DNA from 3 places in the Allobosea sp. 05T422_2 genome. Region 1 is predicted to be linked to each of the others. Evidence: riboswitches for the same ligand, from Rfam matches in the RefSeq annotation. Region 1 holds a riboswitch; each other region holds the start of a gene.

Region 1 (4,640 bases):
TGGGGTATGACGAGACCGACGAACCCGATCGTGCCGACGATACTGACCATGGTCGCTGTCATGACGGCCGTCGTCACGAACAGCACGATGCGCACGCGGGTCACCGCCACGCCCAACGCGGCCGCGGCATCCGCGCCGAAGGCGAACGCATCGAGCGCCTTCGTATGAAAGATGCAGACAGCGAAGCCCGCGAAGGCCACTGGCGTAGCGAGCCAGACATCGGGCCAGCGCACCCCCCCGAAATTACCGAGAAGCCAGAACATCACGCCGCGGGCCTGTTCGGCACTGGCCAGCGTGGTGACGATCGTCGCGGTCGCCGCATTGAACAGCTGCGATCCGGCGACGCCTGCGAGGATCACGCGGTCGGTCGCGCCACCGGCCCCTGCGGCGAGCAAGGCAACGATGACGAGCGCAGCAATGGCGCCGAGGAAGGCACCGCCAGATATGCTGAGCGCAGCACCGCCGAAGCCCAGGATCATCACCGCGACCGCACCCGTCGAGGCTCCGGCCGAGATACCGAGGATATAGGGCTCTGCGAGCGGATTGCGCAGCAGCGCCTGCAGGATTGCCCCCGAAAGCGCGAGCGCTCCTCCGCAGAGGGCCGCCACCACAGCCCGGCTCAACCGGTAGTCGAAGATGACGCCCTGCTGGATCGCGCTCACGGGGTAGTCGAGATCGAACAACCCGTTGCCCAGGGCCCTGAAGACCGTGGCAAGCGGGATCGACATTTCGCCGATCGTCACGGCGAGCGCGATCGCGAGTATCAGCAGGACGAAGGCGAGGATCGCTACTGCGCCCCTCGCCAACCAGTTGGGCCGAACCACTCCATGGCTCACTTGGTGAGGCCGAAGCTCTTGATGCCGTTGGCCAGCGCCTCGATGCCGTCGATCGTATCAAGCCCGGCCCTGGTCGCGCCGACATCCATGATCACGATCCGCTGCTGCCGACTGGCGTCGAGCTTGCTCGCAACCGCGTCGGTCTTGAGGAAGTCGAGCTTGAGATTGATGTCATCTGCTGGGAAACGCCGGCGATCCATCTTGACCACGACGATGACGGCAGGGTTGGCGGAAGCGACGGTCTCCCAACCGACCAGCGGCCATTCCTCGTTGGTGGTGATGACGTTCCGGGCGCCGAGCTTCGACAGGATATAGGCAGGCACGCCATTCTTGCCGGCCAGGAAGGCGTCGCCCTTGATGTCCTTGCTGGAGAACCAGACCACGACGGGGACATCCTGCGGCTTGATACCGGCCACAGAAGCGACCGCCTTGTCCTCGCGGGCCTTCAATTCGGCGACCAGCGCCTCGGCGCGATCGGAGACGTCGAAGATCTGCCCGAACTCGCGAATATTGCGGTAGACGAGATCCATCGTGAACATCTGCGTGCGGACGCCGTCGCCCGGCCCGGAATTGTCCTTTCCGACGCAGTCGGTGGGCGAGACATAGGTCGGCACCTTCAGCTTCGCAAACTGGTCGCGCTTGCCGACGATGCCGTTGGGGCCGATATGCCATTCGAACATCGCAGTCACGAGGTCGGGTTCCTGGGCGACGACGGCCTCGAAACTCGGATCGTTGTCGGCAAGCCGCTTCACCTTGGCGTTGACCGCCTCATAGGGCTTCGCGACAGGGCTGAACCACACGGCTGTGCCCACGACCTTGTCGCCGAGCCCGAGCGCGTAGAGGATCTCGGTCTGCGTCTGTCCGACCGCCACGACGCGCTTTGGCGCCTGGTTGAACGTTATCGTCTCCCGGCAATTCTCMAGCGTCAGCGGATACTGCGTCGGCGCGGCCAAGGCCGCTCCGGACATCGACATGCCGATGGCTGCGACGAACGAAAGGCAAGAAAGGCGTGCGGCGCTGCGCATTGAAGTCTCCGATAGCGTCGAGCGACGGCATGCGTCGCGAGGCTCGAGGGCCTCGCACGGCCGATCCTGTAATGCAACAATATTACAATTTTGATAGACTGCTCGACGAGTCTGCGTCAAGCGCTCTGCCGCGGCTGCGACCGCGTGGTTCGGCATCATGGACATGGAATTCATCGCTCCCCGAGATGACGAGCCGGGAGCTTGAGCGGATCGGTTCGGGGGTGCGGGTCTACGACCTGCCGCCGACGCAAATCCCCCCGGACACCCCGCCCGAAAGACGCTTCTGCGATCAGGGCAGGTCTCCTGGCTCGCGGGTCAGCGCTGGCTTCGCCCGGCCTTCCCGGCGTGAGAGCGCCAGTGGACGTTGGGAGAAGAGCTCGCCGCTTACAGTTGCGGGGGCAGCCTCGGATTCGGCGCAGGGCGCCTCACCGAATTCCCTCTTAGCTTCGGGCCTGGACCCGAGGAACCTTGATCGCGGCCGACCATAGAGGGGCCCAAGGCGGCGTCAAGCCGCAGGCACCGACCACACCGCCTGCTGATGGAGCCCTGCAGCGAGACGGCTCCATCCTTCTCAGCTCACTCCCAGCTCAGAGCGCCGCCGTTCTGGTATTCGATGACGCGGGTCTCGAAGAAGTTCTTCTCCTTCTTCAGGTCCATCGCCTCGCTCATCCAGGGGAACGGGTTTTCCGTTTCCGCGAAGACCGGCGCGAGGCCGAGCTGCGCGCAACGGCGGTTGGCGATGAAATGCATGTACTGCTCGCAGAGCGCAGCATTCAGGCCGAGGAAGCCGCGCGGCATGGTGTCCCGGCCATAGGCGGCCTCGAGTTCGGCAGCGTCGCGGATCATGCCGCGCAGCTCGTCCTGGAAGGCCTTGGTCCAGAGATGCGGGTTTTCGATCTTGATCTGGTTGATCACGTCGATGCCAAAATTCAGGTGAATGCTCTCGTCGCGCAGGATGTACTGGTACTGCTCGGCGATGCCGACCATCTTGTTGCGTCGGCCGAGCGACAGGATCTGGGCGAAGCCGGTATAGAACCACATGCCCTCGAAGATCACGTAGAAGGCGACGAGGTCGCGCAGGAAGGCCTGATCGGCCTCGGGCGTGCCGGTCTCGAAATCGGGATCGTCGAGATGCTGGGTGTGCTTCAGGGCCCAGGCCGCTTTGTCGGTGATCGAAGGCACCTCGCGATACATGTTGAAGAGTTCGCCCTCGTCGAGGCCGAGACTCTCGACGATGTACTGGAAGGTGTGGGTGTGCACCGCCTCCTCGAAAGCCTGGCGCAGCAGGTACTGCCGGCATTCCGGATTGGTGAGATGACGGTAGATCGCGAGCACGATGTTGTTGGCGACGAGGCTTTCCGAGGCCGCGAAGAAGCCGAGATTGCGCTTGATCGTGCGGCGCTCGTCCTCGGTCAGCCCGTCCTTCGACTTCCACAGAGCGATATCGGCCTGCATCGAGACCTCTGTCGGCATCCAGTGATTGTTGCAGCCGGCGAGGTATTTCTCCCAGGCCCATTTGTACTTGAGCGGCAGGAGCTGGTTCACATCGGCGCGGCAGTTGATCATCCGCTTCTCGTCGACGCTGACGCGGCCGCCGGAGCGATCGATCTCGCCGAGGCCGGTGGCATCKGCAGAGGTTCCGCCGGGCGCGGCCGGATTGAGATCGAGGGCGGTGGCAGGCTTGCTGTCTGACCAGTCGAGCATGATGAATATCCAATCGGGTCTGAATGTCATGGCCGGGTCTGACCCGGCCGTCCGTATCGTTCGCTATCGGGCAGGGCCGGGCATCCATGCGCGCCGCGAAGGCGAGCGTGGATGCCGCCGCCGCCTCACTGGCAGGCTTCGCAGGTCGGATCGTCGATCGAGCAGGCGTTCGGCACGGCCATGCCATTGTCGAGCGGGATGTCGACGAGGATCGGCTTGGACGCGACGGGGACCGTTGCCGACACCGCGTTGAGCTTGCCGTCAGTGCCCTTCAGCGTCGACTTCTCGACATGGGTCGCCGAGAGCGCGCGCAGGTAATAGGTCGTCTTCAGGCCGAGCCGCCAGGCGAGGCGATAGGCCTCGTCGAGCTTCCTGCCGGAAGGCTGCGCCATGTAGAGATTGAGCGACTGGCCCTGGTCGATCCATTTCTGACGGCGTGCGGCGGCGCGGATCAGCCAGCTTGTCTCGATCTCGAAGGAGGTTGCGTAGAGCGCCTTGAGATCGTCGGGGACGCGGTCGATCTGACTGACCTTTCCGTCGTAGTATTTCAGGTCCGAGACCATGACCTCGTCCCAGAGATCGCGCGCCTTGAGATCGCGGACGAGGTCGGCATTCACGACCGTGAAGTCGCCCGACATGTTCGCCTTGACGTAGAGCTGGCTATAGGACGGCTCGATCGACTGCGAGACACCGACGATGTTGGAGATCGTTGCGGTAGGGGCGATCGCCATGCAGTTCGAGTTGCGCATGCCGGTGGTCTTCACCCGCTCGCGCAGGCTGTCCCAGTCCAGCGTCGTCGAACGATCGAGTTCGACATCGCCGTCGCGGGCCTCCGAGAGGATGTCGAGCGAGTCGATCGGCAGGATGCCCTTCGACCAGAGCGAGCCTTCGAAGCTCGGGTAGCGACCGCGCTCGGCGGCAAGATCGACCGAGGCCGAGATCGCAAACCAGCTGATCGCCTCCATCGAGGTGTCGGCGAAGGCTACGGCACCCTCGGACGCCGCGGGCAGGCGCAAGGTCTGCAGCGCATCCTGGAAGCCCATGATGCCGAGGCCGACCGGGCGGTGGCGCAGGT
Region 2 (4,640 bases), on a different contig from region 1:
GCCGTCAGCGCCGAAAGGTCGCTGTCGGCGAAGGAGAGCACCAGCACATCCCCTGGCGGCAGGGCGAGATCGACGGCGTCTTCGCCGTCGTCAAGCCTGATCTCGCTTGAGGGGAGGAGGTGCATGGCTCAGCCCGCGAGGGCGGCCTCCACGGACTTGCGATCAAAGCCCTTCAGGCCAATCACCACGAGGCGACCATCCTTGGCTTCGCCGGCCGCCCAGGCGCGGTCGTAATGATGGCTGACCCGACGCCCGACACCCTGGACGACGAGCCGCATCGGCTTACCGGGAATCGCCGAAAAACCCTTCAGGCGCAGCACGCCCTCGGCCTCCGCGGCCCTGGCAACGCGGGCCGCCAGCTCCTCGGGCGATGTCGCCGCGGCGAGAGCGAAATCGAGGCTTTCGAAATCGTCGTGGTCGTGGTCCTCGGCGCTCTCATGGTGAGAGGGGCGTCCAGCGAGATCGGCCTCGGCAGCCGCGTTGAGGCCAATAATCAGGGCGGGCTCGACCTTGCCATGGGCCGTCTCGACGATCTTGATCGCCTTCGGCAGATGCGCGGCGATCTCGGCCTTGACGCGTTCGCGGCCGGCCGCATCGACGAGGTCGCTCTTGTTGAGCAGGATCAGGTCGGCGCAGAGGATCTGGTCCTCGAACACTTCTTCGAGCGGGTTGTCGTGCCCGACCGCGGCATCCTGCGCCGCCTGCGCAGCGAGAGCGGCGGGATCATCCGCGAACTGGCCATCCGCCACGGCCGGACCATCGACCACGGCGATGACACCATCGACCGTGACACGTGACCGAATGGCCGGCCAATTGAACGCGTTGACCAGCGGCTTCGGCAGGGCAAGCCCCGAGGTCTCGATCAGGATGTGTTCCGGCGGGTTCGGCCGGTCGAGCAGCTTTTCCAGCGCTGGCACGAAGTCGTCGGCGACGGTGCAGCAGATGCAGCCATTCGGCAGCTCGACGATGTCCTCCGCGGTGCAGCCGGAAATGCCGCAGCCGTCGATGAAGGAACCGTCGAAGCCGAGATCGCCGAACTCATTGACCAGCACGGCGATGCGCTTGCCCCCTGCATTCTCCAGCAGGTGCCGCACCAGTGTGGTCTTTCCGGCCCCGAGGAAGCCGGTGATGATCGTGCAGGGGATCTTGCCCAGCGAGCGGGCTTGGGGAGCGTTCATGATCTCATCCTTGTTGGCGCGCCGGGAGAGGCGGTACGCGCGCGACCACGCCCTTGCGGAACGAAGCGGGTCTTTCTTTCCAGGGAACGATACCGTTTGCGCTGGCTGCAAAGCTTGCAGCTGCGTCAACGATTTCGGCGATATGGGTGTCTGCGTCGAGATCGCCGATCAGATAGGTCCATTTGCCGTCGGCCGCCAAGGCGACGGTGCAGGGGCGATTGCAGACCGCGAGGCAGTCYACGGGTTCGACCGGAAGCGTCCCGCCGTCGCGCGCGATGCGTTCGCGCAGCGCCTCGGCAAAACCCAGTCCGGGCTGGTCGTAACCCTCCGGCAGGTCCGCCCGCGCGCGCCGGCAGGCGACGCAGACGAAAATGGTGACATCGCCTTCGGGCATAGGCCGGTTCCTTTGCTTCCGGCGCGATCCCGGGGGATCGCGCTCAGCGTCAGGCCTTGGCCGGGGCTGCGGCACGGCGCGTCGCCCAGGGCCAGAGCACGCCGACGGCAAAGCCGGTAGCGAGCCAGAGGGCAGCCTGGAGCGCGAGCGAGAGCGCGGCGAAATGCGCTGCGATTTCGGCCGGGACCTTGCTCTCCGGGGCGGCGGGATGTGGTGCGCCGATCAGATGCGGGACGAGCATGGCAAGCACGGCAAGTGCCCGCAGCCAGCTCGCCTCCGTCCGCAGGAAGACCCAGAGGCCGCCGGCGGTGACGAGCGCGGTGGCGATCCACCAGGTCTGGCGGTGGAGCAGTTCGGCTGACGCGCTGCCGGGCAATTCCGGTGCGAGCCCGGTCGCCGGCACGAGGCCGAAGGCCAGGAAGCCGCAAGCCGCCCAGATCAGTGCGGTCCGTTCAGTGATGGCATCGCCCGCTGCGATCATGCCGCCGAGCAGCAGGGCGGCAAAGCCGATCGCGGTCGCAATGGTGACGATGGTGGTGAAGGCCGTGCGCTGCAAGCCGTCCTGTGGCTTCCACTCGGCGTGGTCGGCTGCGTCGGCGCCGCCATGGGCAAGGACGATCCTGGCATCGCCGGTGAAGCTGGCGTGCTGAAGCTCGGCTGCGCGCAACGCCGTCTCAAAGGTTTCCGCCTTGAGGATCAGCGGCGTGGTGGTGACATGCTGGAGTGCTGCGACCAGGAGCCCAGCAAGAAGCCCGGCCAGAAGACTGACCGTGAGAACACGATTGACCATGTTGCCTTTCCCTCAGTGGCAGGGAAAGGCGAGGGTGTGGCGCGTGTCGTGGGCTGCGTTGTGAACGCTGGTCGAATGGGCGAAGCCGACGGTGAAGATCAGGGCTGCGCCGAGTGCCAGGGCAGCTGCGACAGCCTTGACGCGCTCGGATGCGCTGGCCTGGGTGGTGATCGAAGCCGTATTCGTCGTCATCTCGGTCTCCTTGGCCACCCCGCCGGCAGCCCGCTGGATTGCATCACTCATCGACGGCAGGTCTCCTGGCTCGCGGGTCCGGATCTCTCGCCGCCTTCCCGGGACAATCCCAGTGGCCGATGGCGCGAAACTCGCCGCTTACAGTTGCGGGGGCAGCCGCGGTATCGCACCGCGTTCCCTTTTCACCTCCTTGCAGAGGCACCGTCGGGGATGATCATTAGCCATCTGCACGGTGCTGTGCAATGCAGCGATCGTGATTGCGAGCGCAGTGAAGCGATGTGATCTCTGATGGCCTGTCCCGGCTTGTTTCGCTTCGCTCGCCAGGTCCGTTCCTTAGGCTGATCTTCCCTGGGTTGAGATTTTGGCAGTGGCAGCGATCCTTTCCCCTCTTACCCTCGTTCTGGGCGGCGCCCGCTCCGGCAAGAGCCGCCATGCCGAGGCCCTGATCGAGATGGTGCCGGCGCCCTGGATCTATCTCGCCACGGCGCAGGCCTATGACGATGAGATGCGCGCCCGGATTGCCGAGCACCGCGCCCGCCGGTCGCAGGATTGGATGACCATCGATGCGCCGCTGGCCCTGGCGCAGGCGATCCGCGCGGTTCCCGCGGGGCAACCTGCCCTGGTGGACTGCCTGACGCTCTGGCTGACCAACGTGATACTGGCAGAGCAGGATGTGGCGGCTGCAAGCCGGGAACTGGTCGAGGCCTGCGTTTCGGCACGTGGCCCGGTGGTCCTGGTTTCCAACGAGGTCGGGCTCGGTATCGTGCCCGAGAATGCGCTCGCCCGACGGTTCCGCGACGAGGCGGGGCGGTTGCACCAGATGCTTGCGGCGCGGGCCGACCGGGTGATCTTCATGGTCGCCGGTCTGCCGATGCAGGTGAAATGAGCAGGAGGTTCCGATGACGATCGATGCTGACGAGGCCGCCCGCCACAAGGCCAAGATGGAAAAGCGCAAGGCGGTGCAGGATGCCGAGGTCGCCGCCAAGACGATCGAAAAGGGACTCCTGATCGTCAATACGGGGCCAGGCAAGGGCAAGTCGACCGCCGCCTTCGGATTGATCCTGCGGGCTCTCGGCCATGACTGGCGCGTCGGGGTGGTGCAGTTCATCAAGGGCGCCTGGGCGACAGGTGAACGCAAGGCGCTCGACGCCTTCGGCGATCGCATCGTCTGGCACACGATGGGCGAAGGCTTCACCTGGGAAACGCAGGACAAGGCCCGCGACATCGCTGCCGCCGGGCGCGCCTTCGCCAAGGCCAAGGCGTTGATGGACGATCCGGAGATACGCCTGCTCGTGCTCGACGAACTCAATATCGCGCTGCGCTACGACTATCTGCCGCTGGCGGAGGTGGTCGAGACATTGGCGAGCCGGCGCCCTGATCTGCACATCGTCGTCACCGGCCGCAATGCCAAGCCCGAGTTGATCGCCGTCGCAGACCTCGTCACCGAGATGACGGTGGTCAAGCATCACTTCGCGGCGGGCGTGAAGGCACAGGCCGGGATCGAGTTCTGAGGCCAGGGCATCGACCCGAAACGTGGATCGCAGCTTTCGGGAAAGTCGAAGCAAACACAGAAGGTGAGATCGTCGTTCCCGATGCGATGCCCGGTCCGATGAACTAGAGGGCGAGCGCGGTGACGGCCCCCGCAACGGCGAGCCCCCACAGCAGCAGACACGCCCTCCGATAGAGAGCGAGCGCCCGCCGGATATCCGCCGCTTCCGCTTCGGCCCGGCCGTCCCCCATCCACCCGTCGTCGACCCTGACATCGCCATAGACGCGCGGGCCCGCCAGCCGGAGGCCGAGCGCACCTGCCATCGCGGCTTCCGGCCAACCGGCATTGGGCGAACGATGATGGCGGGCATCGCGTCGGACAGCTCGCCACGCATTGGCGGGGTCTGACGTTTTGTCGAGTGCGGCGGCTGCGGTCAGCAGCAGCGCGGTGAGGCGAGAGGCGGGAAGGTTGACGAGGTCGTCGAGACGCGCCGCCGCCCAGCCGAAGGCGAGGTGGCGCGGTGTCTTGTGGCCGATCATCGAATCGGCGGTATTGATCGCCTTGTAGAGCGCGCCGCCCGGCAGGCCGCCGACGCCG
Region 3 (4,640 bases), on a different contig from region 1:
CACCAGACCGTGATTGGCCGGGATGGTCTTGGCAATCTCGGCCATGTTGGCGTTGCGCGGGTCCTGCGAGAGCCAGGTGACCGAGGCGATGCGCTCGCGCTGGGCGAGCCGCAGCACCAGTTCGTCCGTGCACATGTTGAGCGAGACGATGCGGGATGGCTTGGCCGGCGTTTCGGCGGCCGTCAGGCCGCCGAAACCGAGCAAGAGGCYAAGCGCCAGAACGGCGCCGCGAGTCATCGCGCGGGCCGCCCAAGGCTTCACAGCGTTACCTTCAGGCCGCCATAGGCGCTCAGACCCGGCACCAGGAAGCCGACGGGGTTCTCGTAGCGCTTGTCCAGCAGGTTATCGATGCGGCCGAAGACACTGAGCCTGTCCGTCGCCTTGTACTCGGCGGCGAGATTGACGATGGCCGCACCCGGCGCCCGCATGCGCGAGATCGAGAAGTCACGGTTTCCGTCGACGCGCTCACCCACATAGATCAGCGTCGCCGAAAGGGTGAGCTTGTCAACCGGGGTCCAGCTCGCCGTCACGCTGGCCTTGTGACGGGGACGGCGCAGCAGTTCCTGCCGGGCGATGTCGTCCTTGGCGATGGTGAAGGTGTAGTCGGCCCGCACCTTGAACTGCGGCGAGATTTCGAGCGCGGTAAAGGCCTCCACCCCCTTGGTCGTGGCCTTGCCGATATTGGCATAGGAGTTCCGCGCCACGTTGGTGACGATCAGGTTCTCGATGTCGTTGTGGAAATAGGTGGCGCCGAACCGGACCTTGTCATCGAGGAGAGGCTGCTCGAAGCCAAGATCCCAGCCGCGGCTTTCTTCCGGCTTCAGGTTGGGATTGCCGAAGAAGTTGAAGGCCGGGCGAGAATCGCTGAAACGCTCGCTCAGGGTCGGGGCCTTGAACCCCGTGCCATAGCTCCCCTTCAGCTTGGTTTCGATTTCCGGCACGATATAGGCTGGCGCGAAGCGGTAGGTCGTGTGGCCGCCAAAGGTCTCGTCATCGTCGTAGCGGATGTTCGAGACCATGAAGAGCCGGTCGCCGAAATTCGACTGGAGTTCGGCAAAGGCGCCCGTATTGCCGTTGGATGCCGTGAGCGCGCGGGTTTCCAGCCGTTCGCGCTCGTATTGCAGACCCATCACCAGGGTCTGCCCCTTCATCAACTCAAGGTCGCCGCGCCAGTCGACCTTGGTGCGCTCGCCGAGATTCTCCGTCGGCAGGCCGAGGATACCAATCGCATTCGGCGTGCGGCCGGTGCGGTCCTGATTGCTGTAGGACAGGCCGAAGCGATTGACGAAGCGCCCACCAAGCGGATCCCAGACGACCTCTCCGCGGGTGAAGGCCTGCTTGTAGTCCTGGCTGCTGCGGAAGCTGCTGGGCGTGCTCGGAAAGCCGGAATCGCCGGTGAAGAGCAGGTAGCCGTCAGTGTAGCGGCCGACCCAGTTCAGCGACAGCGTATCGGACAGCGCGACGCCGAACCGGGCCGAATAGGTCCAATTGTCGTAGGAATTCGGGTTGACGCGGCGCCCCGACGGCACGAGCCCGGGAGGCGTCACCGGGGTCGAATCCGATTTGAAATGGGCGATGCTGAGGGCGTAGTTGAAGCGGTCATCGCCGCCGCTGAGGCCGACCGACTGGTTGAAGGTGCCGTATGAGCCGGCCTCGGCTCGGGCCGTGAGCTTCGGCGGACCCTCGCCACGCTTGGTGGTGATCGAGATGACGCCGCCCAGCGCGTTGGCGCCGTAGAGGCCGCTTTGCGGTCCGCGCAGCACTTCGATGCGCTCGATGTCGTCGGTCAGCATCGAGCCGAAATCGAAGGAGCGGTTCGGGGTCGACGGGTCGTTGGCCTCGATGCCGTCGATCAATACCTTGACGTGGTTGGAGTTGGTGCCGCGGATGAWGACCGAGGTCAGCCCGCCCGGCCCGCCGGTCTGCACGATATTGAGGCCGGGAACGGCGGCGAGCGCCTGCGGCAGGGTCCGGCGCTGCTCGCGCTCGATATCGCCCGCGGTGATGACGGTCACGGAATTGGCGATCTCGCGCGCTGGCGTGGGTCGCGTCGTCGCGCTGACGACGATTTCGTCGAGGGCAATCGATTCGGTGGCTGACTGGGCGGAGGCCTGGCTGGGGGGGAGGGAGCCGGCGGAGACAAGGAGCGGCAGGGTGATGAGCAGCCGGCTGCGCCGGGCAACCTTGGGAGGACGGATCACGATGGAACCTCGGGCGTTGACGTCTGTGGCACGTCACCGCGAACGCGAGGCCCCGTCCGCTGCCCTTAGCCAGCGTGCAGTTCAACAAGCGATCGAAACACCCCGTCCGAACGTGTTCGCGTGTGACCACGGCTGACGGCAGGTCTCCTGGCTCGCGGGTCGGTGCCTTGTCGCCGCCTTCCCAGGTCCGAGGGCCCCAGTGGCGTGTGGCGAAAGGCTCGCCGCTTACAGTTGCGGGGGCAGCCACGGCATTGAATGGCGAACCATCCGCACCGCATTCCCTTTTGATCCCCTAAGGGAACCGTCGCTGGCGAGGTAAGGCCGGAACGGCCGCTGCGTCAATGATCGTTGGTGCGGGTGTCCCCAGGCGAACGCAGGTCGTCATCCCTCAAAATGCGCCAGCTCGGTCCCTCGAGATCGCTGAACTGGCCGGTGCGCATGCACCAGAAGAAGGCCGCCAACCCCAGCAGTCCGAGACCGAGCGCCAGGGGGAACAGGATCACCAGGATATTCATGACGCCACTCCCGTATTCTGCCGCGACAGGCCGCGTCCCGCGCGCAGCGCGTTGAGCGTGACCACCAGTGACGATCCCGACATCGCGACGGCTGCGACGAGCGGCGTCGCGAAGCCCGCGACGGCAATCGGCACCGCGACGGCATTGTACAGCACCGCAAACCAGAGGTTTTCCAGCATGAGGTTGCGCGCCCTGCGGGCGATGCGCAGGCTGTCGGCGACCGGCATCAAGCTGTCGCCGATGAAGACAATGTCGGCCGAGGCCTGCGCCAGGTCGGTCGCGCTGATCGGCGAGATCGAAACATGGGCCTTGGCAAGGGCCGGAGCGTCGTTGAGCCCGTCGCCGATCATCAGCACCTTGCGCCCCTTGGCGCTGAGCCGGTCGAGCGCCTTGAGCTTCTCGTCGGGACGCAGGCCGGCTTCGGCCTCCGTGATACCGAGGGCCGAGGCGACCGGCGCGACAGCTTCGCTTCGGTCGCCGGAGAGAATGCGGATCTCGAGGCCGAGACCGCGTAGCGCGGCGATACAGTCGCGCGTCTCCGGCCGGATCTTCTGATCGACCGCGAAGATGGCGCATTCAGTGCCATGGCGCCAGGCGATCAGGGAGGCTGAGGGATGGCGCGCGGCGACGATGGCGGCTTCCGCCCCGGCCTCGCAATAAGCGACGCTGCCGAGACGGGTCTCGATCCCATCCACAATCGCGCTCAGGCCTGCGCCGTGATTTTCGCTGACATCGCTCGCAGGAGCAGGATGGCCGGCGGCACGGGCGATGGCGCGGGCGAGAGGGTGGCGGCTCGCGGCTGCCAGCCTGCCCGCCGCCTGCAAGGTTGCGGTATCGATCTCAGCGCCATTGACCAGATCGGGGTCCGGCAGGGTGAGGGTGCCGGTCTTGTCGAAGACAGCGACATCGGCTTCGGCCAGGCGCTCCAGCGCATCGCCCTGTTTCAGCATGACCTTGCGCTTGAACAGGGCAGACGCAGCAACGACCTGCACGGCCGGAATCGCCAGCCCCAGCGCGCAGGGGCAGGTGATGATCAGGACGGTGATGGCGATGATCAGTGCTTCGGGCCAGGGCAGGCCGAAGGCCATCCAGCCCAGCAGGGTCGCGAGCGCCGTGGCGTGGACGAGAGGGGCGTAGACCCTTGCCGCCCGATCGGAAAGCTTGACATAGCGGGAGCGGCTTTCGACCGCGCGCGCCATCAGGGCATCGATCTCGTCGAGCAGGGTGCCGCTGGCTGCGGCTTCGACCTTGACGGTCAGGGCCCCGGAGAGGTTCACGGTGCCGGCATAGACCTGCGCGCCGGCCATGACGGCATGCGGCAGGGTTTCACCGGTGACGAGGCTCTGGTCGATTTCGGAGGAGCCGGTCTCGATGATGCCATCGACACTGACGCGCTCGCCCGGCTGGATCAGGACGCGGTCGCCGGGCACGATGGCCGCGATCGGCGTCACCATCGCCTCGCCATTCGGCATCAGCCGGGTCGCGGTTTCGGCCTTCAACGCGGCAAGATTGCCAGCGAGGTCGCGCGTGCGGCGGCGCATCAGCTGGTCGAGATAGCGCCCGATCAGCAGGAAGAAGATCAGCATCACCGCGCCGTCGAAATAGGCATGCTCGGCGTGATTCCAGGTCACCACCACCGACATGCCGAGCGCGAGCACGATGCCGAGCGTGATCGGCACGTCCATGTTGACGGCGCGGGCGCGCAGAGCCCGGAGCGCACTCTCGAAGAAGGGGCGGCCGGCATAGGCGGCGGTTGGCAGGGCAATCAGCGCCGAGAGCCAGTGAAAGAAGTCGCGCGTGACCGGATTGATGTCGCTGCTATTGCCCGACCAGACCGAGACGGAGAGCAGCATGATGTTCATCGAGGCGAAGCCGGCGACGCCGAGATAGCGCAGCAGCCGCCTTTCCTCGCTTGTGTCGTCCT

Evidence for each region. A riboswitch is a leader RNA that binds a small molecule or an ion and turns the genes downstream of it on or off. The one in region 1 is predicted to bind cobalamin.
Region 2: it holds a riboswitch for cobalamin, as region 1 does, so the genes downstream of both, AC1DJT_RS00805 (CbtB domain-containing protein) here and AC1DJT_RS17665 (ABC transporter substrate-binding protein) in region 1, are expected to answer to the same signal.
Region 3: it holds a riboswitch for cobalamin, as region 1 does, so the genes downstream of both, AC1DJT_RS21580 (TonB-dependent receptor plug domain-containing protein) here and AC1DJT_RS17665 (ABC transporter substrate-binding protein) in region 1, are expected to answer to the same signal.

The regions. Positions count from the first base shown of each region.
Region 1 is NZ_JBFTLD010000096.1:2,209-6,848, reverse strand. Features, by position in the region: gene AC1DJT_RS17670 (FecCD family ABC transporter permease) at 1-824, opposite strand, end outside; gene AC1DJT_RS17665 (ABC transporter substrate-binding protein) at 833-1,861, opposite strand; cobalamin riboswitch at 2,138-2,347, opposite strand; gene AC1DJT_RS17660 (ribonucleotide-diphosphate reductase subunit beta) at 2,438-3,565, opposite strand; gene AC1DJT_RS17655 (ribonucleoside-diphosphate reductase subunit alpha) at 3,691-4,640, opposite strand, start outside.
Region 2 is NZ_JBFTLD010000002.1:46,756-51,395, forward strand. Features, by position in the region: gene cobN (cobaltochelatase subunit CobN) at 1-125, opposite strand, end outside; gene cobW (cobalamin biosynthesis protein CobW) at 129-1,178, opposite strand; gene AC1DJT_RS00795 (DUF1636 family protein) at 1,183-1,572, opposite strand; gene AC1DJT_RS00800 (CbtA family protein) at 1,622-2,362, opposite strand; gene AC1DJT_RS00805 (CbtB domain-containing protein) at 2,375-2,605, opposite strand; cobalamin riboswitch at 2,593-2,775, opposite strand; gene cobU (bifunctional adenosylcobinamide kinase/adenosylcobinamide-phosphate guanylyltransferase) at 2,916-3,440, shown strand; gene cobO (cob(I)yrinic acid a,c-diamide adenosyltransferase) at 3,454-4,065, shown strand; gene cbiB (adenosylcobinamide-phosphate synthase CbiB) at 4,169-4,640, opposite strand, start outside.
Region 3 is NZ_JBFTLD010000135.1:11,215-15,854, reverse strand. Features, by position in the region: gene AC1DJT_RS21585 (ABC transporter substrate-binding protein) at 1-237, opposite strand, end outside; gene AC1DJT_RS21580 (TonB-dependent receptor plug domain-containing protein) at 258-2,201, opposite strand; cobalamin riboswitch at 2,322-2,522, opposite strand; gene ccoS (cbb3-type cytochrome oxidase assembly protein CcoS) at 2,540-2,716, opposite strand; gene AC1DJT_RS21570 (heavy metal translocating P-type ATPase) at 2,713-4,640, opposite strand, start outside.